DNA from 3 places in the Acinetobacter sp. NigerLNRRAM0016 genome. Region 3 is predicted to be linked to each of the others. Evidence: predicted binding sites of a transcription regulator. Region 3 holds the regulator's gene; each other region holds the start of a gene.
What was found. Region 3 encodes PhoB, which activates phosphate uptake and scavenging genes when phosphate is short. Its sites were predicted from a motif close to TGTCATNAANCTGTCATAA; they were not measured.
Positions count from the first base shown of each region.

Region 1: ACWQ4X_RS11000 (DNA translocase FtsK) is a predicted target of PhoB. The motif match lies at 6,295-6,313, and genes of this name have one in related genera.
Region 2: ACWQ4X_RS14010 (porin) is a predicted target of PhoB. The motif match lies at 4,777-4,795, and genes of this name have one in related genera.

Region 1 covers NZ_JBSYVT010000015.1:46,070-57,176, forward strand. Annotated here, with positions in the region: gene fusA (elongation factor G) at 1-527, shown strand, start outside; gene tuf (elongation factor Tu) at 622-1,812, shown strand; gene ACWQ4X_RS10975 (metal-dependent hydrolase) at 2,071-2,952, shown strand; gene rimI (ribosomal protein S18-alanine N-acetyltransferase) at 3,070-3,528, shown strand; gene ACWQ4X_RS10985 (arginyltransferase) at 3,566-4,381, opposite strand; gene aat (leucyl/phenylalanyl-tRNA--protein transferase) at 4,401-5,135, opposite strand; gene trxB (thioredoxin-disulfide reductase) at 5,218-6,171, opposite strand; gene ACWQ4X_RS11000 (DNA translocase FtsK) at 6,424-9,519, shown strand; gene ACWQ4X_RS11005 (LysR family transcriptional regulator) at 9,568-10,449, opposite strand; gene ACWQ4X_RS11010 (AEC family transporter) at 10,556-11,107, shown strand, end outside.
Region 2 covers NZ_JBSYVT010000024.1:15,399-26,505, forward strand. Annotated here, with positions in the region: gene recR (recombination mediator RecR) at 1-139, opposite strand, end outside; gene ACWQ4X_RS13980 (YbaB/EbfC family nucleoid-associated protein) at 196-525, opposite strand; gene ACWQ4X_RS13985 (O-succinylhomoserine sulfhydrylase) at 553-1,740, opposite strand; partial or broken gene ACWQ4X_RS13990 (alpha/beta fold hydrolase) at 1,874-2,975, shown strand; gene ACWQ4X_RS13995 (NAD(P)-dependent oxidoreductase) at 2,986-3,858, shown strand; gene ACWQ4X_RS14000 (YARHG domain-containing protein) at 3,945-4,214, shown strand; gene ACWQ4X_RS14005 (HIT family protein) at 4,260-4,679, shown strand; gene ACWQ4X_RS14010 (porin) at 4,934-6,007, shown strand; gene ACWQ4X_RS14015 (methylenetetrahydrofolate reductase C-terminal domain-containing protein) at 6,046-7,443, opposite strand; gene ACWQ4X_RS14020 (DUF6231 family protein) at 7,587-8,057, opposite strand; gene ACWQ4X_RS14025 (DUF2797 domain-containing protein) at 8,090-8,962, shown strand; gene ACWQ4X_RS14030 (SurA N-terminal domain-containing protein) at 9,022-10,890, opposite strand; gene ACWQ4X_RS14035 (HU family DNA-binding protein) at 11,022-11,107, opposite strand, start outside.
Region 3 covers NZ_JBSYVT010000018.1:18,662-29,768, forward strand. Annotated here, with positions in the region: gene ACWQ4X_RS12085 (MATE family efflux transporter) at 1-646, shown strand, start outside; gene ACWQ4X_RS12090 (SDR family NAD(P)-dependent oxidoreductase) at 700-1,539, opposite strand; gene ACWQ4X_RS12095 (TetR/AcrR family transcriptional regulator) at 1,751-2,437, shown strand; gene phoB (phosphate regulon transcriptional regulator PhoB) at 2,658-3,368, shown strand; gene phoR (phosphate regulon sensor histidine kinase PhoR) at 3,379-4,737, shown strand; gene asd (archaetidylserine decarboxylase) at 4,812-5,663, opposite strand; gene ACWQ4X_RS12115 (sulfurtransferase) at 5,660-6,508, opposite strand; gene pncB (nicotinate phosphoribosyltransferase) at 6,618-7,826, opposite strand; gene dtd (D-aminoacyl-tRNA deacylase) at 7,983-8,423, shown strand; gene ACWQ4X_RS12130 (SCP-2 sterol transfer family protein) at 8,491-8,970, opposite strand; gene aciT (ciprofloxacin tolerance protein AciT) at 9,325-9,657, opposite strand; gene serB (phosphoserine phosphatase SerB) at 10,071-11,107, opposite strand, start outside.

The DNA of each region.
Region 1 (11,107 bases), on a different contig from region 3:
AAGTTGTTGGTGGTGTAGTTCCTAAAGAATTCTTCGGTGCGGTTGACAAAGGTATTCAAGAACGTATGAAGAATGGTGTCTTGGCTGGTTACCCTGTTGTGGGTATCAAAGCGACATTATTTGACGGTTCTTACCATGATGTCGACTCTGACGAATTGTCGTTCAAAATGGCTGGTTCTTACGCATTCCGTGACGGTTTCATGAAAGCAGATCCTGTTCTTCTTGAGCCTATCATGAAAGTTGAAGTAGAAACTCCAGAAGACTACATGGGCGATATCATGGGTGACTTAAACCGTCGTCGTGGTATGGTTCAAGGTATGGACGATCTTCCTGGTGGAACTAAAGCAATTAAAGCTGAAGTACCTCTTGCTGAGATGTTTGGTTACGCGACTCAAATGCGTTCTATGTCTCAAGGTCGTGCGACTTACTCAATGGAATTTGCTAAATACGCTGAAACTCCACGTAACGTGGCTGAAGGCATTATCGCTAAATTCCAATCTGGCGGTAAAAAAGGTGACGACGAGTAATCTTTCGATTACTATAAGCCCAAACTAATTTTTTAGTTAATAACCAGTTGCTCATGCAGTGATCCTGCATGAGTAGTTTAAAAAGGAAAATCAAATGGCTAAGGCTAAGTTTGAACGTAATAAGCCACACGTGAACGTGGGCACAATCGGTCACGTTGACCATGGTAAAACTACTTTAACTGCTGCGATTGCAACGATCTGTGCAAAAACTTACGGCGGTGAAGCTAAAGATTACGCAGCTATCGACTCTGCACCAGAAGAAAAAGCACGTGGTATTACAATTAATACTTCACACGTAGAATACGATTCTCCAACTCGTCACTACGCTCACGTAGACTGCCCGGGCCACGCCGATTATGTTAAAAACATGATTACTGGTGCTGCTCAGATGGACGGCGCGATCCTTGTATGTGCTGCGACTGATGGTCCAATGCCACAAACTCGTGAACACATCCTTCTTTCTCGTCAGGTAGGTGTACCTTACATTCTTGTATTCCTTAACAAGTGTGACCTTGTTGATGATGAAGAATTACTTGAATTAGTAGAAATGGAAGTCCGTGAACTTCTTTCTACTTATGACTTCCCAGGTGATGACACTCCAATTATCCGTGGTTCTGCTCTTGCTGCGCTTAATGGCGACGCTGGTCAGTATGGTGAGTCTTCAGTTCTTGCTCTTGTTGAAGCGCTTGACTCTTACATCCCAGAACCAGAACGTGCTATCGACAAAGCATTCTTAATGCCAATCGAAGATGTATTCTCAATCTCTGGTCGTGGTACTGTGGTAACAGGCCGTGTTGAGTCTGGTATCGTTAAAGTAGGCGAAGAAGTTGAAATCGTTGGTATCAAAGATACGGTTAAAACAACTGTAACTGGCGTAGAAATGTTCCGTAAACTTCTTGACGAAGGCCGTGCGGGCGAGAACTGTGGTGTTCTTCTTCGTGGTACTAAGCGTGAAGACGTACAACGTGGTCAAGTACTTGCTAAACCAGGTACAATCAAGCCACACACTAAATTCGACGCAGAAGTATACGTACTTTCTAAAGAAGAAGGTGGTCGTCATACTCCGTTCCTTAACGGTTACCGTCCACAATTCTATTTCCGTACGACTGACGTAACTGGCGCAATCCAATTACAAGAAGGCGTGGAAATGGTAATGCCTGGTGACAACGTTGAAATGTCAGTAGAATTAATCCACCCAATCGCAATGGACCCAGGTCTACGTTTTGCGATCCGTGAAGGTGGTCGTACAGTAGGTGCTGGTGTTGTTGCGAAAGTAACTGCATAATCACTTTATTGTGTGAAAAAAGCGCTCCTTTGGGGCGCTTTTTTTATATGTATAGATTTCATAAAACGAATTTTTTATTGGATTTTGATTTATTAAACATAGTTGTAATTGTCAGACAATTTCCCCTTAAAACTGTCCTTAACTGATAGTTCCTTGACCCTATCTGCCCTTATCGCTTGTGGTGAAAAACGTAATATTAGAAACAAGAAAAACAAGCATAAAGCAGGTTAGACCGTAGGGGTCTATAGGAGTCTCAGGATGAATGCTAAGGTAAAAATTACCAATCGCGCAGGTGCAAGTTTCCCTGTACGCCATATGAATTTTAATTTTGAAAATGTGCCTGAATATTGGATGAATGGTTCTGCAGGGCTGACACATTTTATGACCGCATTATCGGCACTATTTCCAGCAGGTGAGCAATTCTTTATTGATAGTGTACGTGCAGTTCGTTATCACCCCGCCATTAAAGACAATCAGGCTTTGCAAAAAGAAATCAGTGCCTTTATTGGTCAAGAAGCCATGCATACCCAAGAACATGTGGGCTTTAATGCTTCAGCACAAAAGTACGGACATGATGTCGCGCGTTTAGAACAGCAAACTGATCAAGTCATTCAAGGTTTTCGTAAAACCGCTGCTATTTTGTTTAAGCCTCTAGGTGTTACCCAAGAAATGATCGACTTGATGGGAACTACCGCGCTGGAACACTTTACGGCAACCATTGCCTCGCAATTACTGATTAATCGACATATTCAGGAATTGATGACTGATGAAACCATGTCGACCATGTGGTACTGGCATGCAGTCGAAGAGAATGAGCATAAAGCCGTAGCTTACGATGTCTTTGAAGGGGTTTTTGGAACGGGTATGAAAGCTTATTTCGCGCGTTGTGGCTCTTTAATTGCGGCCATGGCAACCTTATTTGTCGTGCAAAGCTATTTTGTCTTACGCTTATTAAAACAAGACAAGCAACTTAATTTTAAGGCTTTAAAAGACATCTACATTTATGGCTATAGTCCGTCCAAAGGCATTATTACAGGAATGGGACGTGAAATGCTGGCGTACTTTAAACCAGGCTTTCATCCAAATCATTTGGATACCATCAGTTTATTGGCGAACTGGAAGGCGAAACTAGGTTTGTAGCGCTAGATTCTAAACTTGAAACAGCATGGGGAGATTAAAAATATCCCTGTTGTTGTTCGTTTCTAGGCAAAAAATTTTTATAATGCCTGTTCATATAGATCAGTAAGATGAACAGGCATGATTCGTTTAATGCAGCACAGCGATGTCAATGCTGTCGCTCAAATTGAAAAATTGGTGCAAAGCCATCCTTGGACAATCACGCAATTTCAGGATGCAGTAGAGAGTTACCAAAGTACGGTGATTGAGCAGGCTGGGCAAGTGGTGGGGTTTTGCATTTTACAGCCTGTCTTGGATGAAGCGAATTTACTCTTGATGGCGGTTCATCCGAATCAGCAGGGCAAAGGCTTGGGCTATCAGCTATTAGATCAATCGATTGCACTCTTAAAAAATCAACCTGTACAAATTTTTTTGGAAGTGCGGGAAAGTAATCAGGCTGCAATAGCATTGTATGAAAAATCGGGTTTCCATCAGATTGATTTGCGTAAAAATTACTATCCCTGCCCAAATGGCGGACGCGAGCATGCCATTATTATGGTCAAAGCCTGTACCGATGATTTTTCGCAATTGTTTAAATAGCCTTGGGTGGAGCCAATTCGCTCCATCTTATATGGGCTTATTTAATAATCGAGTTGTTCCAGCCTGAGGGGAGTGTGGTCATTAAGGAGTTTCCCAACAGCTGGATTTCTTCGGTACTGAGGGAACGATTAATGCGACGCCATTGCCCATCCAGTAACAGTTCTAACGGGGTGTATTGCGATTTATAGTTCATTTTATTGGAATGTGGCACCCAGTAACCCAAATAGACATAGTCCAGCTGTTGCTGTTGAGCATATTCAATTTGTTTCATAATGGCAAAAGCTCCCAAAGAACGGCGGTTTTCATCGGGATCAAAAAAGGTATATACCGCAGACAAACCATCATCCAGTTGGTCACAGGTAGATACACACAGTAATTGTTCGTCTTTCCAAAGTTCTAGGAAAAAGCTTTCACTACAGCTATGAATCAGGAATTTTTCAAACTGATCATAACTTGGGGGGAACATATCGCCATCGGCATGTCGTTCACGGATGTAACGTTCATACAAGGCATAATGTACATCACTGGCATCTTTGGGCTGGCTAATTTTTACGGTCAAATCTTGATTGCGCTTCCATGCTTTCTTTTGCTGACTGTTCATCTGAAAGTCTTGTACAGGCACACGGCAAGACAGACACTGTCGGCACAGGTGACATTCGGGACGATAGACAAAGTCACCGCTACGGCGGAATCCAACCCGAGAAAGTTCGGATAAAGTCACCACATCAATCCGATGTGCTGGATCTAGAAAAACCATCCGTGCTGATTTTTTTTCAAGGTAACTGCATTCATGTGGTGGTGTAATGTAGTACTGCAAATCATTGAGCAGGGACTTCGGGTGATAAGAATTCATAAAGATCCCTCTATTGTTCTCATTCGATTAACTGCGCAGATAACGCTATTCTTTTACTTGAAAATACACCCTCTTGATACTTTTTCCAATCGATAGGGGGTTGTTTTATAATATCTTGTAACGAATTTAAGTACTCTTGTCGAGAAATCGTACAGGCACCGAGACTGAGCAAATGCTCATTGACCAGCTGACAATCAATCCATGCGAGTTTATTCTCCTGACCGAGCAGCATGAGGGTGTAAAACGCCATTTTCGATACGTCGCTACGAGTGCTAAACATGGATTCCCCAAAACAGCCCTTGCCAATGCTGACGCCATATAGTCCGCCGACAAGCTGCTCCTGCTCCCAGACTTCCACGCTATAGGCATAGCCCGCAGCAAACATGCCCAAATAGCCTTGAATGATGTCTTCTGAAATCCACGTTTCATCGGCATAGCTACGCGGCAGGGCACAAGAGCGAATCACAGATTCAAAAGCATGATTGATGGTAATTTTATAGTCATGCTTCTTCATGTTACGCAGTAGGGATTTGCTTGGATGATACTGTTCAGGTCGAATAATGCAACGTGGCTCTGGGCACCACCAGCAAATTGGTTCATCGGCTGAAAACCATGGAAAGAGACCGTGGGTATAGGCTTCATACAAGGTGGAAGGGGAGAGGTCTGCACCAATACAAATCAGTCCATGTCCTTCTGGGTCAGAGGCAATCGGATCAGGAAATAAAAATTCAGAAGGCGCTAAAGTGTGTGGCATGATGTCATTCAAAGTGTCATTCTTTGCTCTATCATACATAAAAAAACCGCCCAAATTGGGCGGTCTTGTTTGATGTAAAAGATTATGAACCTAGTGCATCTAAATATTTTTCAGCATCGAGTGCAGCCATACAGCCTGAACCTGCAGAAGTAATGGCTTGACGATAAATACTGTCTGCAACGTCACCCGCTGCAAATACACCAGCAACTGAAGTTGCAGTGGCATTACCTGAAGTACCGCTTTGTACTTGAATATAGCCATCACGCAAGTTGAGTTGACCTTCGAACATGCCCGTATTTGGTTTGTGACCAATGGCAATGAATAAGCCCTGAACGTCTACATCTTGTGTGCTTTCATCAGTCGTTGATTTTAAACGTACTGAAGTCACACCCGTGTTGTCACCCAACACTTCATCGACTTGATTGTTCCAAAGAATGCTAATTTTGCCTTCTTTTTCTTTTTCAAATAAATGGTCTTGTAGGATTTTTTCAGAACGTAAGCTGTCACGGCGATGAACCAAAGTCACATGTGAAGCAATGTTAGACAGATAAAGTGCTTCTTCCACAGCAGTGTTACCACCACCCACGACCATGACTTTCTGGTTTTTATAGAAGAAACCATCACAAGTTGCACAAGCACTCACGCCTTGCCCCATGAATTTAGCTTCAGATTCTAAACCTAAATACTGGGCAGTCGCACCTGTTGAAACGATTAGCGCATCACAGGTGAACTCTTCCATATCACCTTTAAGCACAAATGGACGAACACTCAGGTCCACTTCATTAATGTGGTCATACACGATTTCAGTGCCAAAACGTTCTGCATGGGCTTGCATACGTTCCATCAACGCTGGACCTGTTAAACCTTCAGGGTCACCCGGCCAGTTATCGACTTCGGTTGTTGTGGTCAATTGACCACCCAATTGTAAGCCTGCAATCAGAGTTGGTTTTAAATTAGCACGTGCAGCATAAACCGCAGCGCTGTAACCAGCAGGGCCAGAACCTAAAATAATTAATCGTGAGTGACGAGCGCTCATTCGCGACATCCTTTTTTTCTTTCAAAATTTATGAAATTATACGTGAAAGTGTATAACAGTTGTGTGTGATCAATGTGGGTAATATTGATCATGCAAATCGATTTGAGCTATATAGAATAAAGTTAACAACAAGCCCTCATAATCTTGCATCTTTTTTACTTGAACAGGTGCATAATATCAGGTTTTATTAAGAAACAAATTCAGGTTGTTTTCCAGAAAAACATGAATGAAAAAATGCCTACAGGACAGAGTATGACTGCGGTGTCGGGTGCTTATGCACAGCGCTTAATGATGACATTATTTTTAGTCTCATTTGGGATTTATCTGTTCCTTGCAACAGTCACTTATACGCCTTTTGATCCAGGTTGGATGCATATTTCGAGTGACACTCAACAGGTGTCAAATGCAAGTGGTGTTGCAGGAGCATGGATTTCAGATTTATTGTTTGGATTTTTAGGCTGGGCAAGCTTACTCATTCCAATTTTTTTATTTATTGAAGCAATTCAGGTCTGGTGGCCACGTAGCTTTTTGAACCGACCATTTCGTTATGCTGCCCAATTTTTTATCCTGTTGGCAACGGCAACTTTATTGTTTTTATTCTGGGAAGTGCCTGCGGACACTTTAGCCAATGCCTCTGGTGGCATTATTGGTTATGAGTTGGGGCAAAGTTTAAGTCAGCTTCTGACCATCTATGGTGCAGCAATTTTCTTGATCGTCTTCTGGCTGGTATTGTTTACCCTCGCTTTTGGCGTGAAGTGGAATAAGACTTGGGAGACACTGCAAGCGACACCTGCTTACTTACAAGATTTATTCTATAAAAATGTGCCTGAAAGTGAGTCGGATTTTGACCGTACTACACCACAGGTGAAAAAACAGGTGGTTGCCGTTGCACCGAGCAAGACTTCTGTAGCTGTAGAATCCACAGCTGAAACTCAGCCGCAAATACCTGTAGAGCAACCTTTCGTTGCAGGCGCTGCAGCAGAACGTTTGTTTGATGATATGGTGCAGAAAGAGTCAACCACGACTCAAGATATGGCGATTGATTTAGATGATGACGAAGAGTTTGAGAAAACTTTAGCCAAAGCACACCAACTCGAACAAGACAGTCAGCGTAAAATTGCGACAGGTGAAGTGTGGCGTGCGCTGAATACCCATAATGATCATCAGCACAAACAAGATATTGAGGCATTACTCAAAGCAGCCGAAGATGAAACGGTCATTCCCAAGCATGACTTTGGTTCGGTGGTTCAGCGAGAGCATCCTGCTGATGTCCAGCTTGACGTTCCAGCCAACAAAGCCAAAAGTAGTGTCGATTGGGACGACGACGAAATTTTTGATGATTTGCTCGCGGCCGTACCAAGTGGCAAAACGGCAACTGATATCCATACTCCATTTCAACGTCCTGAACTGCAAGTCATTCAACCTGTTGAATATGCGGCTGATCTCGCGATTGCTGAATCGGCAGTTGTGGGTGTAACCGTAGCGACAGCAACAACCGCTGGCGTTGCGGAAGGTGCAGTCAAAGCACGTTTATTGAATGATGAATTAGATCGTTTTCTGGATGATTTTGATGCGGAAGAGCAACAGGCTGAAGCTGCTGCTGTAGTAACGCAGCCGACGACATCATCCTATGCGCAATCTTCTGCATTTGTACAAGCACCGATTCAACATGCTTCGCCAGCAATTGCTGCAAATACTGCCGCACAGAGCAAAGCTGAGTTATCGAAAGAAGAATTTATCGAAGCGTGGCAAGAAACTGCTGGCAAACCACAAGACGAAGATGAATTCGATTTTGATGCGCCATTGACGGATGCCGCTGGACGACCGATGTCACGTGCCATGCAGGTGGCACAAAAACGTCGTGATTTACCAACCTTACCGGGTTTGGAATTGCTGGATCGTGTCGATCCGAATAAAAAGGTCAATTTTACGGCCGAGCAATTGGCGCGCCTGTCTGAATTACTCGAAATTAAGCTGCAAGAGTTTAATGTCAAAGCCAAAGTGGTGGAGGCTCAACCGGGTCCAGTCGTGACACGTTTTGAGCTGGATCTAGCGCCAGGGGTGAAAGCTTCTAAAGTGACCAATATCTCTAAAGATTTGGCGCGTTCTATGTCGATGGCGTCAGTGCGCGTGGTCGAAGTCATACCAGGCAAACCGTATATTGGGATTGAAGTGCCCAATAGTGCACGTGAAATGGTGCGCTTGATTGAACTCTTGGAAACACCTGCATATCGTGACCCAGCGGGCTTACTGTCTATGGCAATGGGTAAGGATATTTCCGGTAATCCCGTGATCACGGACTTGGGCAAGGCACCACATATGTTGGTGGCGGGGACAACAGGTTCGGGTAAATCTGTTGCAGTGAACTCGATGATTTTGTCGATGTTACTGAAATATACGCCAGATCAATTGCGCTTAATCTTAATTGATCCGAAGCAGCTGGAATTGGCGAACTATAACGATATTCCGCATTTGCTCACGCCTGTAGTGACCGACATGAAAGATGCGGTAAGTGCTTTAAACTGGTGTGTCAATGAAATGGAACGCCGTTATAAGCTCATGTCCTTCTTGAAAATTCGTAAACTTGCGGACTATAACCGCAAGGTTGAAGAAGCACTGGCGAATGGCGAAGACTTAATTGACCCAACGTGGAAAGCCAGTGATTCCGTAGTAGGTGAACGCGCACCGCGATTAACTCCTTTACCTTCAATTGTGATTGTCGCGGACGAATTTGCAGACATGATTATGCAGGTCGGGAAAAAAGCGGAAGAAATGATTACCCGTTTGGCACAAAAATCACGTGCAGCAGGGATTCATTTACTCCTGGCGACACAGCGTCCATCGGTTGATGTGATCACCGGTTTGATTAAAGCCAATATCCCAACCCGTGTGGCTTTACGTGTGAACAGTAAAATTGACTCGCGTACCATTCTGGATGCTGGCGGCGCCGAGGATATGCTGGGGCATGGTGATATGCTGTTTTTAGGACCTGGTAAAATTGAGCCTGAACGTGTGCATGGTGCCTTTATTTCTGATGATGAAGTTAACCGGATTTGTGATGCATGGCGCGAGCGTGGTGATCCAGACTATATCGATGAAATTTTAACCCCGTATGATGAAGAGCCAACTTCACGTGGTTTCGAAGAGGGGGATGCAGGTTCTGATCGAGATGCCTTGTATGACCAGTGTGTTTCTTTTGTTTTAGAAACCCGTAAAGCTTCTACCTCGTCTTTACAGCGCAAGTTTAGTTTGGGTTATAACCGTGCTGCTCGTATCATTGACCAGATGGAAGAAAATGGCATTGTGAGTTCCATGGGTGCCAATGGCAAACGTGATATTCTGGTTTAATGTTGCTTCTCAAAAAAGCCTGCTTTCTAGCAGGCTTTTTTATTGGATCTAATCATAGAACATGGTCTGTGCAAGCTCGATAAAGGCGCGTGTTGCGGGGCTCATCAGTTTTTGATTGCGGACTGCCAGTCCAATCTCGCGTTGTGTATTGGGAAGCAAGGGTCTTTTCACAACGTTGGGATGTAGCGCCAGTAATTCAGGTGTCATCGCCATATCCGCCACAATAGAAATCCCTTCGTGCTGATTGACCATATTTAAAATGGTTAACAGTTGCGACAGTTGATACTGAATCTTGGGCTGAATTTCATATTGTTTGAGCAGTTTTTCAATATGCGTTTGACTGCCCGCTTTGGTCAAAATAAAGGGATAGTGTTTGAGCTGGGTAATATCCACCTGACTCATTTGTGCAATTGGGTATGAGTTGGGAATCAGCGCAATAAAAATATCTTTAATCAGCGGGAAGGTATCCAGTTGATGATTGGGCAGGACCGCAAACCCGACATCCACCTGCTGATTTAAAATCCATTGCGTGACTTCATCATCGGTGCCTTCTTCAACAAAAACCTCGATGTTTGGATATTGTGTTCTAAAAGCCTGTAGCAGTTCAGGCAAAAGGTGAATTGATGCGGATGCGCCAAAGGAACCAATTCTCAAGCTGCCTTGCTGTAGCCCATGCGTTGCTGCGACTTGCTGTTGCATCACTTGTGCTGTATTTAAAATTTCTTGAGCATGAATACGCAGCTGCTGTCCAATATCGGTGAGTAGTACAGTGTTCTGTTCACGACTAAACAACTGCACACGCCAAAAATGCTCCAGACTTTTAATGGCATGTGAAACGGCAGACTGAGAAATTCCCAGTTGTTTTGCCGCATTGCTAAAACTTTGGTGCTTTGCGACCAATAAGAAAATTTCAAGCTGGCTAAAAGTCATTAGAGGTATGAGTAAATACTCATTTTATTATGAGTGTAGATTAGGATTATATTCTGATTGCAACGCGAGTCAAAGCAGACTTGTGTACAGGAATTGGAACATCACAATGAACATGATTTTGGCACTCTTCCCATTGGTCGGTTTGATTGGGATGGGATACATCTTTAAACGAACTCGCTTTTTACAAGATGAATTTTGGGGAAATTCTGAGAAATTAAACTATTACATTTTATTCCCAGCGTTGTTGTTTAGCAATTTGGCGGATGTGAAGTTAGAGCTGAGTTCAATCCTGAGTCTCTACATCTGCTCGCTGCTGGTCATCCTGCTGGTTAGTGTGTTTTTACTGATTCTTAAGGTCTATGTGCGCATTCCCGTACGCCGTTTTGGTGTCTACCTACAAAGCCAGATCCGCTTTAATACCTATATCGGGCTTTCTTTAATGGGGTTGATGTTTGGTGCAACAGGGATGCACTTATTTGCCATGATCATTGCAGTGGCCATTCCTGTGGTGAATGTGCTTTCGGTGTGGTCGTTTAGCCAGAGTGCAACGGGGCAGTTTCGCCAGACCTTGATCTCGATTGGCAAGAATCCCTTAATTCTGGCGTGTGTGGCGGGAATTTTATTTAATTTGTCGGGATTGAGCTTGTATGCAGGTGCT
Region 2 (11,107 bases), on a different contig from region 3:
TCAAGGCGTGTGCCAAACCCACCGCACCTTCCCGATTTTTCATAATCAGATGCAGTGCCATACGCTGTGCAGATTTCGGACCCACACTCGGTAAAATTCTTAAAGCTTGAACCAACTGTTCAAATCGATCACTAAACACTTAATTTTCTCAATAAAAATACCTCCCTAATAAGGGAGGTAAGACACCACAAGGGATTAGAACATGCTAGCTAGGCCTGGTGGCAAGCCCATACCTGAACTTGCACCTTTCAATCGCTCTTCAGAAATGACTTCCGCTTGACGTGCAGCATCATTCATTGCAGCAGCAATTAAGTCTTCAATCATGTCTGGATCATCTTGTAACAATTCAGGATTAATCTCGATACGCTTTACCACATTACGGCAAGTCATGGTAACTTTAACTAAGCCGCCACCCGCTTCTGCGTGAACTTCAGTTTGAGCAAGCTCTTCTTTGGCTTTTTTAAGATTCGCTTCCATATCTTTTTGCATGCGTTGTGCTTGCTGCATCAGCATATTAATGTTCATTAAAATCTCCGAACATAAAATTAAAAATTAGATTAAGTCTAAACCACGTGCGATATCACGAATAATATCATCAATATCTTCTAAACCAACAGAAACGCGAATTAAACCTTCGCTAATCCCCGCTGCCTGTTTTGCTTCAGCTGACATTCTGCCATGTGATGTCGTCGCAGGATGGGTAATCGTTGACTTCACATCCCCCAAATTACTGGTAATTGATAAGAAGCGCGTGTTGTCAATGACCGTCCAAGCTCCTGCACGCTCACCTTGCACCACAAAAGAAACCACGCCACCAAAACCAGATTGCTGTTTCTTCGCCAACGCATGTCCTTCGTGGTTTGGCAAACCCGCGTAATAGACTTTTTCAACTTTAGGATGCGCATCGAGCCATTCTGCTAATTTTTGCGCACTGGCACAATGTGCTTTCATACGTAAACTTAACGTCTCTAAACCCTTTAAGAAGATCCACGCATTAAATGGGCTCATCGAATTACCGAGTGTACGAATAACACCGTTAATTTCTTCAACCAAATTATCTTTACCTACAACCGCACCACCTAAAGCACGACCTTGACCATCAATATATTTCGTTGAAGAATAGATAATCAGGTCAGCACCAAACTTAATTGGCTGCTGTAAGATTGGGGTACAGAAAGTATTATCAACAGCGAATAAAGCGTCATGTGCATGCGCAATATCAGCAATCGCTTGCATATCACCCACTTGAGCCAATGGGTTCGACGGTGTTTCAATAAATAAAAGACGCGTATTTGGACGAATCGCCGCTTTCCAAGCGTCTAAATCTTCCAAGTCTACAAACGTAACATCGACACCAAATTTGATGACATATTTCTCAAACAGCGAAATGATCGAACCAAATACAGCGCGTGAACACACCACATGATCGCCCGCTTTTAAGTAAGCCAAAGTTACAGCATGCACTGCTGCCATACCTGAACTGGTCGCAACTGCACGTTCAGCACCATCTAATACGGCTAAACGTTTTTCAAATGCTTGTACAGTTGGATTGGTATAACGTGAGTAAGTATTTCCTTCAATTTGTCCTGAAAATTTAGCTGCTGCATCTGCTGCATTTTCACAAACGAAAGAAGATGTTAAGAAAATTGGCTCACTATGCTCACCTTCAAAAGTTCGTGTGTGTCCGGTACGAATCGCTAAAGTGTCTAATTGATATTCGATGTCGTCGTATTGGCTCATTTCTACGATTCAGTTCTCAGAACTGCCTTTGTGAATAATTGCCAACATTTTGAGCGCCTACGGCATTTCAGGTCAAGGTAAAATATAAAATTATCGTTTAGACTTCGAGCAAATCTTTTGGTAGGTCAATAAAATGCCCATAACAACAAAACTAAAACACAAGATCAGTCGTCACAAAGTTCAGCTTAACAACTTATCCACCCGGTTCTTTAAGCAACATTCGCTTATTCTTTCTGAAAGTACGCCTTATGAAATTGTGGCATACAACGATTATGCCAAAGTCCGTTATTATCCAGCGTCTGTGAGACACTTTCTTGAACCTCTCGTTCTAGTCGCCCCATTTGCGATTAATATGGCAATCTATGACTTATTTCCTTACCGATCATTAGTTCACCATTTTCAAAATCAGGGTTTTGATGTGTATTTAGTGGAATGGAAACATTTTCGCTTTCGCGACCATCATATTCATTTTTTTAACCATTATTGACTATGCCTTGCCAGACTGCATACAAAAAATACGTCAACATGCGGGTTCCGAGCAAATTTCACTGCATGGTTGGAGCATGGCAGGTATATTTGTCTTACTTTATAGTGCCTTGCAACAACCTAATTTTGTAAAAAACTTAATTGTTTTAGGCAGCCCCATCGACAGCTATGCCTCTGGAATCATTGGTAAGCTGAATCAAGGCATGTATCAATTCATTCAACATCATCAAACTTTGAATCAACTCTTATTCTCCAAGCAAATACCTAAAAGATATACCCATACACCAGGACGCTTAAATTCGATTGGCTTCAAAATACTCGACCCTAAAGGATGGTATGCAAGCTATAAAACTTTATTCAGTAATTTGGGTGACCTAGAAACTGTTCGAGAAAATGCGACCATTGGCCACTTTCTAAATAATATGATTGATTATCCTGGTGGCATCAACCAAGACATGATTTTTAGGGTTTGGCTTAAAAATGAACTAAAACATGGTGTTATTCAACTCGAAGATAAGCAAATCAATTTAAATTCAATCACCTCATCGCTGTTGATTGGCGCAGGTCAAAGCGATCAGCTGGTTACAGCAGATGCAATAAAACCATTAACTGAATTGACAAACAGCCAAGATGTCACGTTTACTCTTATCCCTGGAGGACATTTGGGTTTAATGTCAAGCAAAGCCAGTGCTGAACAATTTTGGCCCGAATTAACCTCATGGCTAGAACAAAGATCGACAAAGATATAAAGGAAAGACCATGATTCATTCAGTTGCATTTATTGGCTTAGGCGCGATGGGCTATCGTATGGCGGCTCATCTCCCTAAGCATTTTGAAACCGTTTTTGTGTGGAATCGAAATTTCGCTAAAGCAGAACAACATGCAACTGAATACGGCACCCTCGCAGTAGCTTTACAGGATGCCGTACAAGCCGATGTGATTTTCTCTTGCCTACCCACAAGTCAAGACGTTGAAGCATTAATTTCAGGTCTAGAACTAAAGGCTGGTAGTATTTGGATTGACTGTACCAGTGGTGTACCTGAATCTGCAAAGAATTTAGCTGAAGTATTAGGTACGCAACAGGTGTCATTTTTAGATGCGCCAGTGAGCGGGCAAACCATCGGTGCAGAAAATGCAACTTTAACCGTGATGGTTGGCGGGCAAACTGAAGCATTTGAAAAAGCGTTACCAGCCTTACAGGCGGTTGGCAAGCTGATTAAACATGTAGGTGATTCTGGTGCGGGATTTGCCGTTAAAGCGGTAAACAATATGCTGCTTGCTGTGAACCTATGCTCAGTTGCGGAAGGATTTACTACTCTAAAAGCACATGGCGTCAATCTTGGCGAAGCATTGGATTGTATCAATGCCTCGAGTGGTAAAAGTGGCGTCACTGAAACAGTTTTACCTCAACGCGTATTAAATCGTAGCTTTCCACTGACCTTTGCGTTACCTTTATTGGCGAAAGATACTGGTATCGCATTAGATTTAGTTCGGGATGCCAAACTTTCTGCGCCAGTCATTGCCCTGACCCAAAGTCTCATTCAAGCCGCAAGTGATCTTTCGCCAGCCGAAAGTGATTTTTCTACTGCCGTTAAACTATATGAGTCTTGGAGTAAAATTACCCTAGAGTAATAAATTGCCATTGAAGATGACAAATTAAACCCAATATTGTAATAAGGTGTTTAAAACATACTGTTACAAACCATGAGGAAACTCTTATGAGTAAGTTGCTTATTGCTTGTCTTGCAGGTCTATCAACTTTTATTGGTGCCAATACGTTCGCTGCAACACCAGAACAAGAGTGCCAAAAACTGAAAAACGATCATGATGTCATTTATGCATCTAAAGGTTTCTGTTTCAAAGACCCTGAAGCAAAAGCAAAGTTTGGTAATGACAACTGCTATACAACCAAGCCAAAGTTTTCTGACAAAGAACAACAACGCCTTGATGAAATCAAAGCGCGTCAAAAAGAGCTGAACTGTAAATAATCACTCAGTCTCCTTATTTTAAGGAGACCATTTAAAGGAATAATGATGGCTTACGACGATCAAAATATTTTTGCAAGAATTTTGCGCGGTGAACTTCCAGCAATTAAGGTCTATGAAGATGATCAAGTTCTTGCATTTATGGATATCATGCCACAAGCAGATGGTCACACCTTAGTCATTCCAAAAACACCCGCGATCAACCTGCTAGATCTTCCTGCTGAAGCAGCTGCTTATACTATTCAAGTGACACAAAAAGTGGCACGTGCAATGGAAAAAGCCCTAGGTGTAGATGGCATTATTTTAATGCAACTTAGTGGCGCTCCAGCGGGACAAACCGTTCCACATGTCCACTTCCATCTTATTCCTACCAATGTGCATCAACTTGGAAAACATGCTGCACAAATGGGTGATCAAGAAAAGATTAAAGCGCAAGCCGAAAAGATTAAAGCAGCTTTAGAAGCATAATGTATTGATTCGAACATTAAAATGGAGCCATAAGGCTCCATTTTTTTACTGCATAAAAGTAAAATGCCATAAATCCGATAGTTATCCAAACACGTATCGTCATCAAACTGTCATTTAGCTTTCACCTTGCTGTCATATAGTTTGCAGATACTGCATAGCAAGTTGGTGAGCTATGTAACGAATTGTACAGAAGCGAGCTAAAAATAAGAGTTTGTAGGCACTTGCCATAAAAATCGTGTTTTGGAGAAATCTCAATGAAAAAATTGCTACTTGCTGCAGCAGTGACAACTTTAAGCTTAAACGCAGCGCAAGCAGCGCCAACACTGTACGGTAAACTCAATGTTTCTATTGACAATATTGACAATACTGACTTTGCTGGAAATGATGCAACAGAATTAAACTCAAATTCATCACGTATTGGTATTAAAGGTGAAGAAAGCTTAACTGACAAGATTTCTGCGATTTACTTAGCTGAATGGCAAGTTAACGCTGATGGTGATGGTACTGACCTTGGTATGCGTAACCGCTATTTAGGTATTAAAGCTGCTGGTGTTGGTACCTTAAAAGCAGGTCAATTTGACTCTTACTTCAAAACTTCTGCGGGTAAATATCAAGATATCTTTAACGATCACAACTACCTTGATATTACAAAAACCATGCATGGTGAAGAGCGTTTAAAAAATGCGATTGGTTTTGAATCAGATCCTAAGCTTTTAGGTGGCTTTAGCTTCAATGCAATGGCGTTATTTGGTGAAAACGGTGAAACTGGCTACACCACTGAAAAACGTGATGGCATTGGCGATGGTATTTCTACATCACTTAACTACGACAACAAAAATATCGGTTTAGCGTTAGCTGTTGCAGGTAACTTTGCTGTACCAGGTGACTATAATGCACTTAGCTTAAGCAATGTTGAATCTGATGCTTACCGAGTAACAGGCTCTTATGATTTCAGCAAAATCGGTCTAAATGGCTTTGTACTTGGCGGTTTATGGCAACATGCTGAATTATCAGACTCGCCTTCTGCTGCACAACTTGAAGCAGATGGTTTGAACAAATACGCGGCTTCAGCAGAAGAAGAATCTTGGGTAGTCGCTACGACTTATGCGATTCCAAACACCAAAGTTGCTTTAAAAGCACAATATCAATCAGCAGTTACAACAGCTGATGCAATGGAAGATCTCACAATTGATCAATATGGTATTGGCTTAGACTACAACATTAACAAACAAACTCGCGTTTACGGTGTAGTAGCACAACAGAAACGTGATTGGAAAGAAGATGACAAACGTACCGTAATTGGTGCTGGTATGGAATTTAACTTCTAATCCAACCTTGTTTAAAAAACACGCTTCGGCGTGTTTTTTCATTTAGGCTTAGACCAATTCACCCAAGAGCTTGTACCACGCGATTCTATCGGTACGGTATCAATCAAGCGATCTTTTAAAATATCAGTTAGATTCGTCTGCTCTGCTAAACGCGCTTTGACTGAATGAATACATTCCCGATCACCAAATTCACACCGATCCAACGTGGTACCACCACAAGGACCATTTGCTAAACCTTTTGGACACGTTTCTGGGCAAATATATAATGTATCTGCAAGGCGACACTGACCACAGCTCTCACAGCCGACTACCCCATGTTTAGAGAAGTATTCAGACTTAATCAGCAATTGATTCGCAAAATGCCCCGACCAAAGCTTAGCATTAAAAAATTTACGTCCAACATTGCGTGCAATCCTGGAATCAAACATTGAATCATGCATCAACTGCATGGTTTTAAACTTTAATACTTGTTCAGAGGACACTGATTTTTTAAATACTTCGACCTTAGGCTTTAGCTCATACCCAGATATTAAGCGATTTAATATCTTCCATTCATGTAAACACTGTTCCAGACTAAGATTTTTAAATCGTTCTAAAGCACCTTCTAGTTTTCTTTGTTCCTCAACCTTATGACAAGCAGACAAATGCACACCTGCATACCCCCAATGACGGCAAATTAAAATCTGTAGGGCGCAACGTGCATAAACATTTTGCTCTGCAACTACAAGATTTGACTCTTGTTCTTGCTTAAGGAGTTGAAGTATGTGTGGTGTTAAAACAATGCCCGCAACTTTATGTTTATCCATAAATTCTGCACGTGACAAGGTTAAGGGCATCACACAAGCATACAGATCAACACCAATATGATGTTCATCTAAATACTGTTTAGCCTGCTTTAAAGCCTCCAAATCAAATCCAAGCTGGGTAATGACATAATCTGCCCCTGCATGAACTTTCTTGTCTAATTTATAGTATTGAGCAGCAAGCTCAGAATGAGCATATTTAAAAGGATTAAGTGCCACACCCACTTTTATTTCTGGTGCCAGCTTTTTCGACTGCATTACAGCATTGACTGATTCTAAATAGCGTGTCCGTGGTGTATTACCTTGACCATTCTGATGCTGCTTTAACTTATCCCCTGTCAGCAACAAAACATTTGAATATCCCTGATTTTGAGCCGCTTGAATAAAGCAGTCGAAATCTTTGATATCCCGACCTTTGCCCGAAAAATGCAAAATTTTAGGAATTTCGGCTGCATAATTCTGCGCTATCACTAATGGTTCAGGATCGTTATCAGTTCGTACACGATCTGCTAAGGTCATCATGACAGGATAACCCGCTATCTGAGATGGCACAGGTTGAACATGTTTGGTTGGCAAGAATTCTAGAAAAATAGAAAAAGGCTGAAACGAGGAAGAATCAGGATGTAAAGGCATAATATCAGGAAGATAAGAGACAAATGTCAAAAATGAGCGCTTTATTATAAAAGATGAAAATGCTCATATGCAAAACAAATAAGTGCCTTATGAAAATTGAATTCTACAAGGCACTCAAAAGAAGCCATTGGGCTATCAAATAATTACCAGCGGAATTTGTTCCAGTTTTCAGGATTCGCCCAATATTTAGAATTAAACCAATCTGGTACATGCTTATAGTTCAAAATATTAAATTGCCAGATCGCCAAACCGCCACACTGCTCTGTTTTTTCAATTAGCTGAGTGAAACCCAGTGCACGCATCAGCTTTTCATCCTGCTCACCTGTCACCACGACCAGCTTTTTGGCCATTAGATCACGCAACTTGACCAAGAACTGTGATTTCACTACATCAGATAGGCTATGCATTTCAGGATTATCCAATAATACAAAGCCCAAATCATATCGCTGCGTAAAAGGCAGACTTAAAAACTCAGTTACGTTAAAATAAGTCCAACGAATTGATTGATTCTGGTCATATTGTTCTAAATTTTGACCAATACACAATGCAGTTTGAATAGGCTGTTCCTGAGATAAATCGTCTAGCATAGAAGTGATGACATTCTGTTCAGCCATAACTGCATCCTTATTATTTGAGTGAGCTTTTCATGGAACTACAAGGCATTTGTCATAAAATGCATGCAGGTCTCAAGGACCTTAGTGTAACTGATCAACAGACTCGCAAGGCAAATGTTGAATACAAATTTATCCTAGATCGCGCAGAAATTGAGCTCCCATTCAGTCTAGGTCAAGAAATCGAGTTAGAATGGACAGGTAACATCTACTGTGTATCTTGCGGTAGTAAAACCCCTAAGTCTTATTCACAAGGGCATTGTTTTAAATGTTTTAAAACCAAAGCTTCTTGCGACATGTGCATTATGAAACCTGAAACTTGTCATTATCATCTCGGAACTTGCCGTGAAGATAGTTTCGCACATGAGGTTTGCTTTCAACCCCATATTGTTTACTTAGCCAATTCCAGCGCTTTAAAAGTCGGTATTACTCGCCTAGGTCAAATGCCGACTCGCTGGTTAGACCAAGGTGCAACCCAAGCCCTGCCGATTATGAAAGTAGGTTCTCGACGCCTTTCAGGGCAACTAGAAATCATGTTTGGCACGCAAGTAGCGGATAAAACCGACTGGCGCAAACTTCTAAAAGGTGAAGCTGAACCCTTAGATTTACTCGAAGTACGTGAACAGTTGATTGAAGAGTTTGCACCAAAAATTCAAACCATTCGAGATGAGTTTAGTCAAAACCTAGAATTCAATGAAACGGTTGAGTTACTGGAAGATGAACTACCACGTGAGTTTATTTATCCTGTAGAGCATTATCCGGAAAAAATTAAGTCACACAATTTAGATAAGACCCCCACTATTCGCGGTAAATTGCAAGGCATTAAAGGTCAATACTTACTGCTTGATACAGGGGTAATTAACATTCGTAAATACACTGGTTATGAAATTATTCTTCGAGCTGAATGATTTCATCAGGTGACAAGCATAAAAAAACCAGCCTAGGCTGGTTTTTTTATTATCGTATTTTATTTAATCTTCGCTTGGCTTTTTAAATATTGAGTATAATCATCAAGCTCTTGCTGACCACGGAGTTGCTGATAAAGTTTAGTCAACTCTGTCAATTGTTCAGGCGTCAATGCATTTGCAGCAGTTTTATTTACATTCGAAATTGCAACCACAACAAATTCATTTGGTAAAGACGCAGTCGAAACAGACCACATGCCTGCTTTAGGTGCAGGAACACTGAAAGCTGCTCGCTCAATCTGACGTTTTAAACCTTGTGAACGTGTAAATACACCCGCATCTTCAAAACTTAATTGATTTTTAGCAACAACTGTTGCCGCTGGTTGAGTCTTAAACTCATCCAATGCTTTTTGAATTTTCGCTTTAGCCGCAGCCGCAGCTTTAACTTCAATAATTTTTGCTTTCACACGTGCATTGGCTTCTGCTAAAGATTGCTCACCCGCAGCATAGTAATCACGTACTTTCACCCAAACTACATCACCATTTGCCAATTGAATGTTGCTTGAAACATTACGATCACCATTCTTCACATCCTCATTAAACAGTTTAGCCTTAACATTTGCTTCACTTAAAACAGGATGCTGCATGCCCAACGTTAAACCTTTAACAGATTGAACCTGAACACCTTTCACTTCTTGTGCAACTGTATCCAATGCATCACTACCAACAACCATTTCATTCAAGTTGTTAACAGTATCTGAAAATGCATTCGCAGATTTAGCTTTTTGCACTTCAGCGATAAGACGTGGCTTTTCCATCTCAAACGCTGGTAATTTAACTGCTGGCGCTTCTGCTGAAATGATGTGATAACCATATTGCGTTTTTACTGGTGCAGAAATCTGACCCGATTTTAACGCCGCTACAGCTGAGTCGAATGCATTACCAAAAAAGCCTTTTTCATAGGCTGCAATAACACCACCATTACTTTTAGAGGCAGTATCATCTGAATATTTCTGCGCCGCTTCAGCAAAACTCATACCTGCTTTAATTTTTGCCGACACTTCATCAGCCAATTTTTTTGCTTCAGCATCTGAACGTGAATCCGCAGCAATCAAAATATGTTTAACCTGAGGTTGAACTTTTGCTTTTTCAGCTTCTACAAACTTAGCATAAGCCTGTTGTAATTCAGCGTCTGATATCTGTACATTCGCAGCTGGAAGATTTGATGGGCTAAGGACCACAAAATCGACATCTACACTGGCAACTTGTCTAAATTGATTTTTGTGCTTGTTATAGTAATCAGTAATTTCTTGCTGGCTGACCTGAATACCTTTCTTATAATCATCCAACTTAATACTTGCCAAATGAATTGTACGCTGTTCCGTTTGTAGATTCGCAATTTGCTGAATATCGACTTTGCTGACCAATGCATAATCCATGAACGTGGCTGTCATCATTTTTAATGCATGATCTTGACGTAAGTTTTCAATTAAAGCCTGGCTGGTTAAACCCGCCGATTTTAAATAATTAGCATAAAGCGCTTCAGAAAATTTGCCATTTTCTTGCAAGCTCGGTTGTTGCGCAATCATTTGCTCAATTTGAGCATCGCTCAATGAAATACCCAACTTTTCTGCTTGTTGTAATAATAAGTTACGTGCAATGAGCGACTCTAAAGCCTTTTCCTTAATGAACGATTGATTCAATAAAGTTTCATCACCATTCACATAAGATAAATATTGCTGGCTATAAGATTTAGTCGCATTATCCAGTTCTTTATTGCTGATTTCTTGCCCGTTTACTGTCTTGGCAGCATCTTTTGATTTACCACTACTAAAATATCCTTCAATACCTACAAGTGCTAAAGGGGTCAAAAACAAAATGAGCAAAACTTTGCCCAACCAGCCCTTAATAACTTTACGAAAAGATTCCATAAGTATTCCAATATTTTATTTGTGCCGCATTTTACCCGAAAAGCTGATATGAATGAATGCATATAGACATCAAATCAGCATTATTAATAAAAAACGCGCCGAAAAGGCGCGTTTGGTAAATGATTAAAAGATTATGCTACAGAATCTTTTAAACCTTTACCTGCTTTAAAGCTAGGAACTTTGCTTGCTTTAATTTCAAGAGTCGCACCAGTTTGTG
Region 3 (11,107 bases):
ACTGAGTCGCATCATTCTGAGTTTGGGCATTCCGACAGGCATTCAGATGGTCACCACATCGGTGGCAGGCTTAGTGATCATCGGGCTGGTGAACCGTTATGGCTCGGAAGCAACCGCAGCCTATGGCGCGGTCAATCAGGTGCTGAACTACATTCAGTTTCCAGCCCTTTCCATTTCAATTGCCGCCTCGATTTTTGCGGCTCAAGCGATTGGTGCAGGCAAAGCCGATTTACTCACCAAAGTCACCCGCACAGCCTTGCGCATGAATATCATCATCACGGGTATCTTGGTGATTTTGGCGTATCTGTTCTCCAAATATTTAATGGCGCTATTTATTACCGACCCCGAAGTGGTGACACTAGGGCAACAACTGCTGTTTATTGTGTTGTGGTCCATTTTATTTTTTGGTGCCAGCGCAATTTTTGCGTCGATTATGCGTGCCAGTGGTACCGTCAACATTCCCATGCTGATTAACATTGCAGCGATTGTGCTGATTGAAGTGCCGTGTGCCTATCTGTTTAGTCAGTGGTTTGGCTTAAAAGGCATTTGGTATGGTTATGCTTTGGCTTTTGTTAGCCTGTGCATCATGCAAGGGCTGTATTATCAATTGATCTGGAAAAAGAAAACCGTCAAGACCTTAATTTAATGGATGATGGATAGGAAAAAACGTGCTGAACCTAACTCAGCACGTTTCTTGAATTATTTAAAACGCTTGCTCAATGACGACGCCATTGCCGTCACTTTCTGATAGCCCGTCGGCAAAATACGCTGAATCAGATCCAAAGATTTCGCATCATTACCAATCAACACTCGACGCTTGTCTTTTTGCACTGCATTCAGAATTTCACGTGCTGCCTCTTCTGGTGGAATACGCAATAACTTGTTGAAAGTTCGTGCTGATTTTTCAGGATTCATGCCCAAGCTGCGTAAGCTGTCATTCATACGCGCATCATTGGCAATATTGGTGCGAATACCGCCTGGGTGGACACACAGCGCACTCACGCCACAGTTTTCAATATCCAGTTCTTGGCGCAACGATTCGGTAAAACCGCGCACCGCAAATTTTGTGGCATTGTAAGCCGATTGTGTCGGTTGAGCCGTTAAGCCAAACAAGCTGGAAATATTGATGATATGCCCATCACCTGTTTGCTTGATCAGTGGCAAGAATTCTTTGCTGCCATACACCACGCCCCAGAAATTAATCCCGACAATCCATTCCAGTTCGTCATAACTCGCCCCTTCAACGGTCGAGCCCAATGCCACCCCTGCATTGTTAAAAATCATATTCACCGAACCATGATCTTTAACGGTTTCTTCTGCCCACGCACGCATGGCTTCGCGGTCCGATACATCTAGCTTTTGGGTGGTGACACGCACCTTACTGTCTTTGAGGAGTTCTACGGTTTTGGCCAAGCCTTGTTCGTTAATATCGCTTAAAGAAAGATGGCAACCTTGTTTGGCTAACAGCAATGCCAGTTGTTGACCAATTCCTGAACCCGCACCAGTAACGGCCGCTACTTTATTGTTAAATGTTTTCATTCTCTATCCTTATGGGTTGCATAGGCTTTGACACAATACCAGCACTGCTATTTTTTGCACTATGCCGTTGACGCTTTTAATATAAATTTGACAATATGCATTGTCAATAATTGCCTGACGAATCTCATCTCCACTTCAAGCATGGCTAAAATTTAGGTTTTTACCACAATAGTTGTTAAACTAAAGCCAGTCTTTGCTACGTTTTGCCCTTATGACTTATTCCAATAGCAACACTGCGGAACACAATAACAACCCCACCAAAAGTAAAGAACGCCAGTTTAAAGGACTGTCTTTAGCTGAGCGTAAACAGGCACGTCGAGAAAAATTAATTGAAGCGGGCATCGAGGTCTACGGCACCCATGGATTCTTTTCGGTGACCGTCAAAGATATCTGTAATGAAGCCAAGCTGACAGAACGCTATTTCTATGAATCCTTTAAAAAAAGCGATCAACTGTTTCAAACCATCTTCCTGAAACTGATTGATGAACTGCAGCAGAATGTAATGCAGGCGATTATGCAAGCCTCCAGCAGTCATGAAAAAATGGTCGATGCAGGTTTAACGGCTTTATTAACCACGTTGAAAGATAACCCACGCATGGCACGGATTATTTATATTGATGCCATGCTGGTACAAGAACTGCATAACCAAGCCACCATTCGAGAAACCATGCTGCGCTTTGACCGCATGATTCATGCCTTTGTCATGTTGATGATGCCGAATATTCCGCATTCGGAACGTGAAATTTCATGGGTTTCTACAGGCTTAAATGGTTATGTCACACAGATTGCAATTCGTTGGGTCATGAGTGGATTTAAACAGTCTATGGAAGATGTATTGGCCTCTTGCAGAGTGGTCTTTGTGACATTATTGGCATCATTTTCGGATAAAAAAAATTAAATTACAGCCATTTAATTTTTACAAAAATTTGAAATTGGTTAGATGAACCAGAGTTAGACTGTCTAAAATTGTTCATGTTTTCGACTAAAAATTGTCACAAAACTTTGCGAAAATCGGCATTCTGCCCTATTCTGCAATGATACTGTCATAATTAATCTTTGTAATAAGCCTGTCATAAATAAGAAACGGCCTACCGTTATCACCAATAGGATATTGCGTTGTGAAAGATGACTACATACTAATCGTCGATGACGAACTTCCGATTCGAGAGATGATTCACACCTCTTTGGATATGGCAGGCTTTCAATGCTTACAGGCAGAAGATGCAAAACAAGCGCATCAAATGATTGTGGATCAGCGCCCTGCTTTGATTTTGCTCGACTGGATGATGCCAGGCGGCGTCAGTGGTGTCGATCTATGTCGTCGCTTGAAACGCGATGAAAACCTATCAGAAATTCCAGTGATTATGCTGACAGCCCGCGGAGAAGAAGACCATAAAGTCCAAGGTCTCGATGCAGGTGCAGACGATTACATGACCAAACCTTTTTCCACCCGCGAATTGGTTTCTCGAATTAAAGCCGTACTGCGTCGCGCCAATGCGCTGAGTGGTGAAAAAACCATTGATGCCAATGGTTTACTGCTTGATCCTGTGAGCCAACGCGTAAGTTTTGGCAACAATATTTTAGATATGGGTCCAACAGAATACCGTTTGTTGGCGTTCTTCATGACCCATCCAGAACGTGCTTATACCCGTGCCCAGCTGCTCGATCAAGTTTGGGGTGGTAATGTGTATATCGAAGACCGTACTATTGACGTGCATATTCGCCGCCTGCGCAAAGTTTTAGAACCTTATGGTGCAGACCGTTTTGTGCAAACCGTACGTGGTACAGGTTACCGCTTCTCTACTCGTGCAGATGTTGCTTTAGGTTAATTTTAATTTTATGTATGAACCATACCCCGTCCCCGAACTGGCCCGTGAACATCAAAAATTCCGCTATAGCAGTTTGTGGACTTTTGCCAAACAAGATTTACGCTTACTGGCTTTTCTCTTACTGATTGCAAGCTTAGTCGGTTTTGGCATTGGGTATTTCTGGATCTGCATTTTTGCTGGTTTCTCGATTTTTTTTATTTTCCAATTACGTTCTTTGTATTTGGTCAATGAATGGATTTCCAATCGTCCCTATGATGTTCCGCCCAATTTAAATGGGATATGGGGGGCTTTGCTGTTTAACGTCTATCGTGCACAGCGCCAAGAACGGATTGTTCAGGCCGAAATGGTCGGATTGATTGATCGTGCCCAGTCTTCCTTGGTGGCACTGGCAGAAGCCGTGGTGCTGATTGATGAATCGCACCAGATTGAATGGTGGAACCCTGCGGCAGAAAAACTACTGGGCATTCAGGCACTGGATCTTGGTCGCAACATCATGACCATTTTGCGCCAACCGAGTTTTATTGATTACTTCAAACAAAGTGATCAAATTCCTGACGGCATCAAAATGAAGTCCTCTGTATTTGAAGACCACTATGTGCAAATCAAAATGACCCGCTTCGGTGGTGAAAGCCGTCTGCTGGTGGCCTATGACGTGACCCGCATGCACAACTTGGAGCAAATGCGTAAAGACTTTGTGGATAATATTTCGCATGAATTACGCACGCCTTTGACGGTACTGAGTGGCTATATTGAAACCTTTACCGACCAAGAAGATTTAAATCCACGCTGGAAACGAGCTTTCGAGCAAATGCAGGCGCAAACCAAACGCATGAATGCTTTGGTAAATGATCTGTTGCTGCTATCGCGTCTGGAGAACAACAAACAGATTGCCAAAAACCAGATTATTGAAATGCCAAGCCTGATGAATCAGTTATTTGATGATGCTCAAGCCTACAATGTCGATTATGGTCATACCCTGAATCTGGATATTGACAGTCATTGCGACCTGATTGGTTCAGATACCGAGTTGGCGAGTGCGTTCAGTAACCTGATTACCAATGCCATTAAATACACCCCTAAAGGCGGCACCATTACCATGGGTTGGCATGATGATGGCGAACATGGCTATTTCACGGTTGAAGATACTGGAATCGGCATTGATCCGAAACATTTGCCACGTTTAACCGAACGTTTTTATCGGGTGGATAGCGCACGGAGCCGTCAAACAGGTGGAACTGGATTGGGACTGGCGATTGTGAAACACGTATTGATGCAGCACAACGCGCATTTAGAAATTGAATCAAAAGAAAATCAAGGCTCGATCTTTAAAGTGGTGTTCCCGAAAGAACGTCTTTATCACATGAGCTAAATCATTATATTTTTAAATCTTATTCAAAGTTTATGTTGAGATGGCTATCTCGCACAGCCACCTCAAGCATCTTCTTACACGGTATGACCGAGCGCCTGCCCCATCACCACAGTTGAATTGGCTTTAAACTGTTCATCCCACTGCATTTTGTTTTGTTCAAATAAAACAATTGCGGTTGAACCCAAATAGAAACGTCCCAGTTCTGCGCCTTTTTCAAGGAACAAATTGTGCTGATTCAGTTCTAAACGCCCTGTCGGCTTTACTTTGCCTGTCGCCACAGTTTCAATGCCCGCCACAATCATCGCACCGACCAAAACCACCGCCATACGACCCAATTCAGTATCGAACAAGCACACCATACGCTCGTTACGTGCGAACAAACCTGGAATATTTTCAGCCGTAGTCTGGTTCACAGAGAACAGCTCACCAGGTACATACAGCGTTTCCGTCAACGTGCCTGCAAAGGGCATGTGTACACGGTGATAGTCACGCGGAGATAAATACACCGTCGCAAATTCACCATGTTTGAATGGTTCTGCCAACTGCGGGTCTGCAATCAGTTTTTCAACCGAGAAGCTTTGCCCTTTGGCTTGAAAGACTTCACCCGATTCGATGTGACCCAATTGCGAAATCGCACCATCCGCAGGTGACACAATGCTGCTGGCATTGGTGTCAATTTCACGCACACCATCTTGCAAAGCACGGGTAAAGAATTCATTGAATGACTTGTATTTCAAGGCATTTTTTTGCTCTGCAATGGACATATCAATGCCATATTGCGCTTTAAATGCAGAAATGACCGTATTTTTAATCAGCTGGTTTTCACTGGCCGCAATCTTACCCACCACACGAGAGAGCTGATGTTGCGGCACAACACGTTGTGCTTGAATAAAAAATTGTTTAGTTAAACGTGAGGTGAGGCTCAAGACGGTAACTCTCCAGTAACGATTGGACTATCGAGGCGATTGCCCCATTCACTCCACGCACCATCATAAGCTCGAATATTCCAACCCAATACACGACCCAAAATATAAGCCAAACCTGAACGATGGTGTGACTGACAGTACACCACGACAGGTTCCTGTAAATTGAAACCTTGTTGTTCTAAGCGTTGTTGTGTGCGTTCTAAAGCATGCAATTTTAAATGATTTTCACGGTTAAGTGCAGTACTCCATTCAAAATGGCGTGCATTTGGAATGTGACCGCCGCGTCGAGCAGCCAATCTTAAACCTGTATATTCATCTTCAGTTCGGCAATCCCACAGCTGAATTGCTTGTTGCTCGACTAAGGGCAACAGCTCTGCATATTGAATACGGACTTGATCTTGCGCAGCCAAATTGACCTGAACCAAAGGAGCGACAGGGGCAAATTGCGCCTGCTCAGAGGTGGTCGGCAAGCCTTGTGCCAGCCATGCGTGAATCCCGCCATTGAGCAGTGAGGTGTTATAAAAACCCAGACAATGTAAATTCCAGATCAGGCGCCCTGCCCAAGCCCCGCCTTCATCATCATAAACCACCACATGATGCTCTGGCGTAATATTCAAATACTGAATTAAGGCAGTCAAAGCTTCGGCATCAGGCAACAAGCCCGTGGCATTTTCTTCCTGACGCAGCAGTTGTGCGGGTTTGAGGGGGATGGCATGTGGAATATGCAACTGCTCATAGACTGAACTGCGACTTAAATCCACAATCCGTAATTTTTCATTGCCCAAAAGCGGAAGTAACTCTTCCGCTTCGATTAATAAGCCCAAGTTTGGCGTAGATTGCGTCATCATTTTTACACGTTTTGTTCTGGCAACTGCTTGATGTTAGCATAAGCCTTTATCGATAGAATGCCGATTTTCCTATAAAACTCAGCAGAAAATCTGCATTAGAAATGGATTAATGTGCAGATTCAGTAATCTGAAAAACCTGACGCAAATAAGCCAAGAAAGTATCGTTATCGGTCATGGTCTTGCCTGGGCTGTCCGAAATTTTCGCCACGGATTGCCCATTACATTCCACTAGTTTCAACACGATATTTAGCGGGGTCTGCCCCATATCATTGGTTAAATTGGTGCCAATCCCGAAACTGACTTTAAAGCGGTCTTTAAAATATTGGTGTAAAGCCCACGCCTTGTGTAAATTCAAACCATCACTAAAGGTGAGCATTTTGGTTCGGCTGTCAATTTTTAAAGTTTGATAATGTGCATAAGCTTTATCGCCCCAAACAAAAGGATCACCACTGTCGTGTCTTAAACCATCAAAGAGTTTGGCAAAATACAAATCGAAATCACGCAGGAAAGCATCCATCCCCACCACATCAGTCAGAGCAATCCCCAAATCCCCTCGATATTCCTGCACCCAAGTTTCTAAGGCGGCTTTCTGGAAATCGCGTAAACGCACATCTAGCGCCTGAAAAGCTTGCAAGAATTCATGGGCCATGGTGCCAATCGGGGAAATTCCCAATTCTTTTGCCAACAGCACATTACTGGTGCCACGGAACACATTCGGTACTGCTTGATGGAAGGCCTGAATCACCTGTCGTTGCCAAGCCAAGCTATAACGACGGCGGGTGCCAAAATCTGATACTAAAAATGGCGGATCTTCAGGACGTTGCTGTTGCTCACATTGCTGAATAAATTCAATCTTGGCGGTTAAGCGACGCTGACCTTCCTCCAAGACTTCAGGCGTACGAATACGCTGGAAATACAGCTCGTTCACAATCGCAAGTACAAAAATCTCAAACATCATCGCTTGTACCATGGGTCCTTCAACCCAAATATCCAAACGGCCTTCGCTGTCTATGCCTGCATGAATAAAACGACGCTTGAGTTGGAACAGTTCCAGATAATCGACAAAGTCACTTTTAATAAAACGTAAGCTGCGCAAATATTGTAATTCGTCTTCTTTAAAGCGTAGCTGGCATAAATAATCTAACTGTTCATTCAAATCTTGCAGAATATCCACCAAGGGATACACTGTTTCATCCAAATTACGACAACGGAAATGGTAGACACTATGCGTTTGCGGAAACTTATGCAGCACCACTTGCAGCATGGTGAATTTATATAAGTCAGTATCGAGTAAGGATTGAATGATTGCAGACATAAAGGTTCAGTTTTTATCAACTTCTAGCATTAAAGCACACTTTTAGGGTGAAAAAAGCCATTGATTGCATAAAACTCGTCAAATCAGAAACATGCTCCATCTGCATCATCGGATCTTTGCTACAATGCCCAGCACATCAAATATTGAGGGATTCTCGTGCGTGCCTTATTACAACGAGTACTTGAAGCCAAAGTTGTCGTCGACGGTCAAGTAACGGGTGAAATTCAACATGGGTTGCTGGTCTTTTTAGGGCTGGGCAAAGAAGATCATCTGGAAAAAGGCAAAAAGCTGATTGATAAAATTTTGAAGTACCGCATTTTTGATGATGAACAAGGCAAGATGGGCTGGAATGTGACGCAAGCACAAGGTGGCTTGTTACTGGTGTCGCAATTTACCCTGATGGCACAAACGCAAAAAGGCTTGCGTCCCGATTTCGGTCCTGCGATGCCCCCTGATGCAGCCAAAGTTTTGTATGAGCAACTGGTCGAGTATGCCAAATCACAATTTGCTCAGGTAGAAACGGGGATTTTTGCTGCGGATATGAAAGTCCACTTAATTAATGATGGACCCGTGACCTTTCAGCTCGAAGTCGAATAAATCTTCACATCATAAAAAAAGCCCACAGCATGCTGTAGGCTTTTTTAACAGGCTATATTAATAGCACTTAGCGACCTGTCTTTTCTTTTAAAAATTGACGTGCCAACTGAATCTTTTCTTTCACGGGTTTAGGTAGCTTTGGTGGAATCAATTTTGCCGCTTTGTTGAACCACACTAATAAGCTGAAATCCCCTTCCATCTTGATACTGCCATTTTGCATGCCAGTCATGAATGCTGATGGATCCCCTTTTAATAAGGTTTTTACGCCTTGCTCGCTATCCGCAAATTGCAAAATAAAATCCGCTTTCTCAGCATCACCTGAAACTGTATCAATTTGTCCATTGTCGATAATAATCTGACGCGCTACGCCTAGATCTGTCCCAATTTGGATACGGAATTGACGGTCATGAATCAACTCAATAAATTTAGGACTTGTACGAGCCAGTTGTTTCATGCGTAAAACCAAACTCGCCACAAGGAGATCGAGTGGGTCCGTGCTCACATCGACCAAAGGTAGCTTTACAACTGGAATTGAAGACAGTTTCATGACGTTTGAAGCCTATTGTAATTGTAGAAAAATTGACTGCTCCATCCTACCATAACTTAATTCCGATGGAAGCTAGGCTTTGTATAACAATCCTGATCTGAACACCAAAGTCACAGCTTGAAATTCTATTCCGATCACAAAAGCATCCTTATTTTGTCAAGTCTTTAAAACGGAAAGCTTTGAGTTGAAGAATTCTTTTTGATCAAAATTAGATGGATGGCGAGAACACGCGTTTTGTCGCCCCTTGAATAAGTATGACTTTGCCTGAATAAATAGCATGGCTACTGTTTTTATTATTTTTACTTAACCTAAAACTGCGCTCCCTCTCATCTGTGATGAAAAGGAGCATCAAAATTAACGACTACTGTACTGCTGATCATCTTCATACACAGGGGTATGCTCGATATAGCGGCGTTTTGAGCTGGCACGCTCTGCACGACGGTCTTCACGGAACAATAACAAGGTGAGCATGCCCATGGCGATGCTAACCGCTGCTAGATAGCTGTATGCCATCGGTAATTCAAACACAACCTGAATGCTCAAACGGATCATTTCAAGCAGGCCCCAGAACATCATGCCTGCGAACATAAAGCTCAGCCAACGACGATAAGGCGAGAAGAAAACCGCAATCAATGCAACAGCCACACAACTCAAGCCAATTATGGTTGCTAAATTCGCTGTGACCATAAAAACCTCCGTCTTCAATGGGAATGGTGTCTGGGCAAGTGCCCGACCAGCAATCCTCACGACCTATATTAATTTTGTGAAATTTGTCTATCTATGTCTCTATGCAAGCATTATGAACAGTTTTAAACAGAAAAAAAGGCATGCTTTTTTATTGAGCGACATACATTGTCGCAATATTATTTTGTCATTACAATTTTTGTCATTTCGACTTGAAGGGAAGCAAGAGAAGCTATGAGTTGGCGTGTCATTACAAAAAAACAACGGGTTTTCACACGGGAAAAATTATTTTTTTCTCTATGGAAAATCATCTGGTCGGCATGCAAATGGCAGACGAATTTTTTATACAAAACTCATCAGCAAGAACACAAAAAGCGCAATCCGAAGATTGCGCTTTTGTCATGAAACCGCAATGATTACGCGCGGTTAAGATCTTTATCATGCACGCCCAACAGGTATAACACCCCGTCTAGACCCACGCTAGAAATCGCCTGATTGGCATTCTTACGCACCAGTGGTTTGGCACGGAAAGCTACGCCTAAACCAGCAATCGAGAGCATTGGTAAATCGTTGGCCCCATCGCCTACGGCAATGGTTTGTTCTGGTGAAATCCCCATATTGTCTGCCAGCTCACGCAATAAAAATGCCTTACGTGCGCCATCCACAATATGCCCTTTGACTTCACCTGTCACAAAGCCATCTTCCACATCCAGAATATTGGCATGCACTTCATCAATGCCAAGTTTGGCTTGTAAATACTCCGCAAAGTACTGGAAACCACCCGATAGAATTGCTGTTCGATAACCCAATGATTTTAATGTTGTAATCAGGCGCTCCGCACCTTCGGTAATGGTCAGGCGTTCCGCAATTTTAGGCAAAACTGAAGCATCTAAACCTTTTAATAAGGCCACACGCGCACGGAAACTTTGCTGGAAATCCAGCTCGCCCTGCATGGCACGTTCGGTAATTTCTGCGACCTGTTCGCCCACACCCGCTTCCAGTGCCAACTCATCAATCACTTCTTGTTCAATCAGGGTTGAGTCCATGTCAAAACATACCAAACGGCTGTTACGGCGGTAGGCATTGTCTTCTTGCACGGCAACATCAATGCTGAGTTCAGCGGACAGGCTTAAACACGCTGCACGCATGGCAGTGGCATCCAACATCTGTCCACTTAAACCAAACTGTACGCATGAACGTTTTGGTCCTTCAGACATGTTTTGCAACTGCGGACGCCCCGATAAACGCGTCACCGTCTCAATGTTGAAACCTTGATTAGACACAATATTGGTAACAGCTTGTAAATGCGCTGCGGTCAGTTCTGGTGCCAAAGCCGTGACAATATAGCGTGTCCGTCCACCTTCACTCACCCATTGATCATATTCTGTCGAAGAGATGGGTTTAAAGCGCACTGTTAAGCCGATATCATGTGCTAGAATCAGAATTTCCTTCA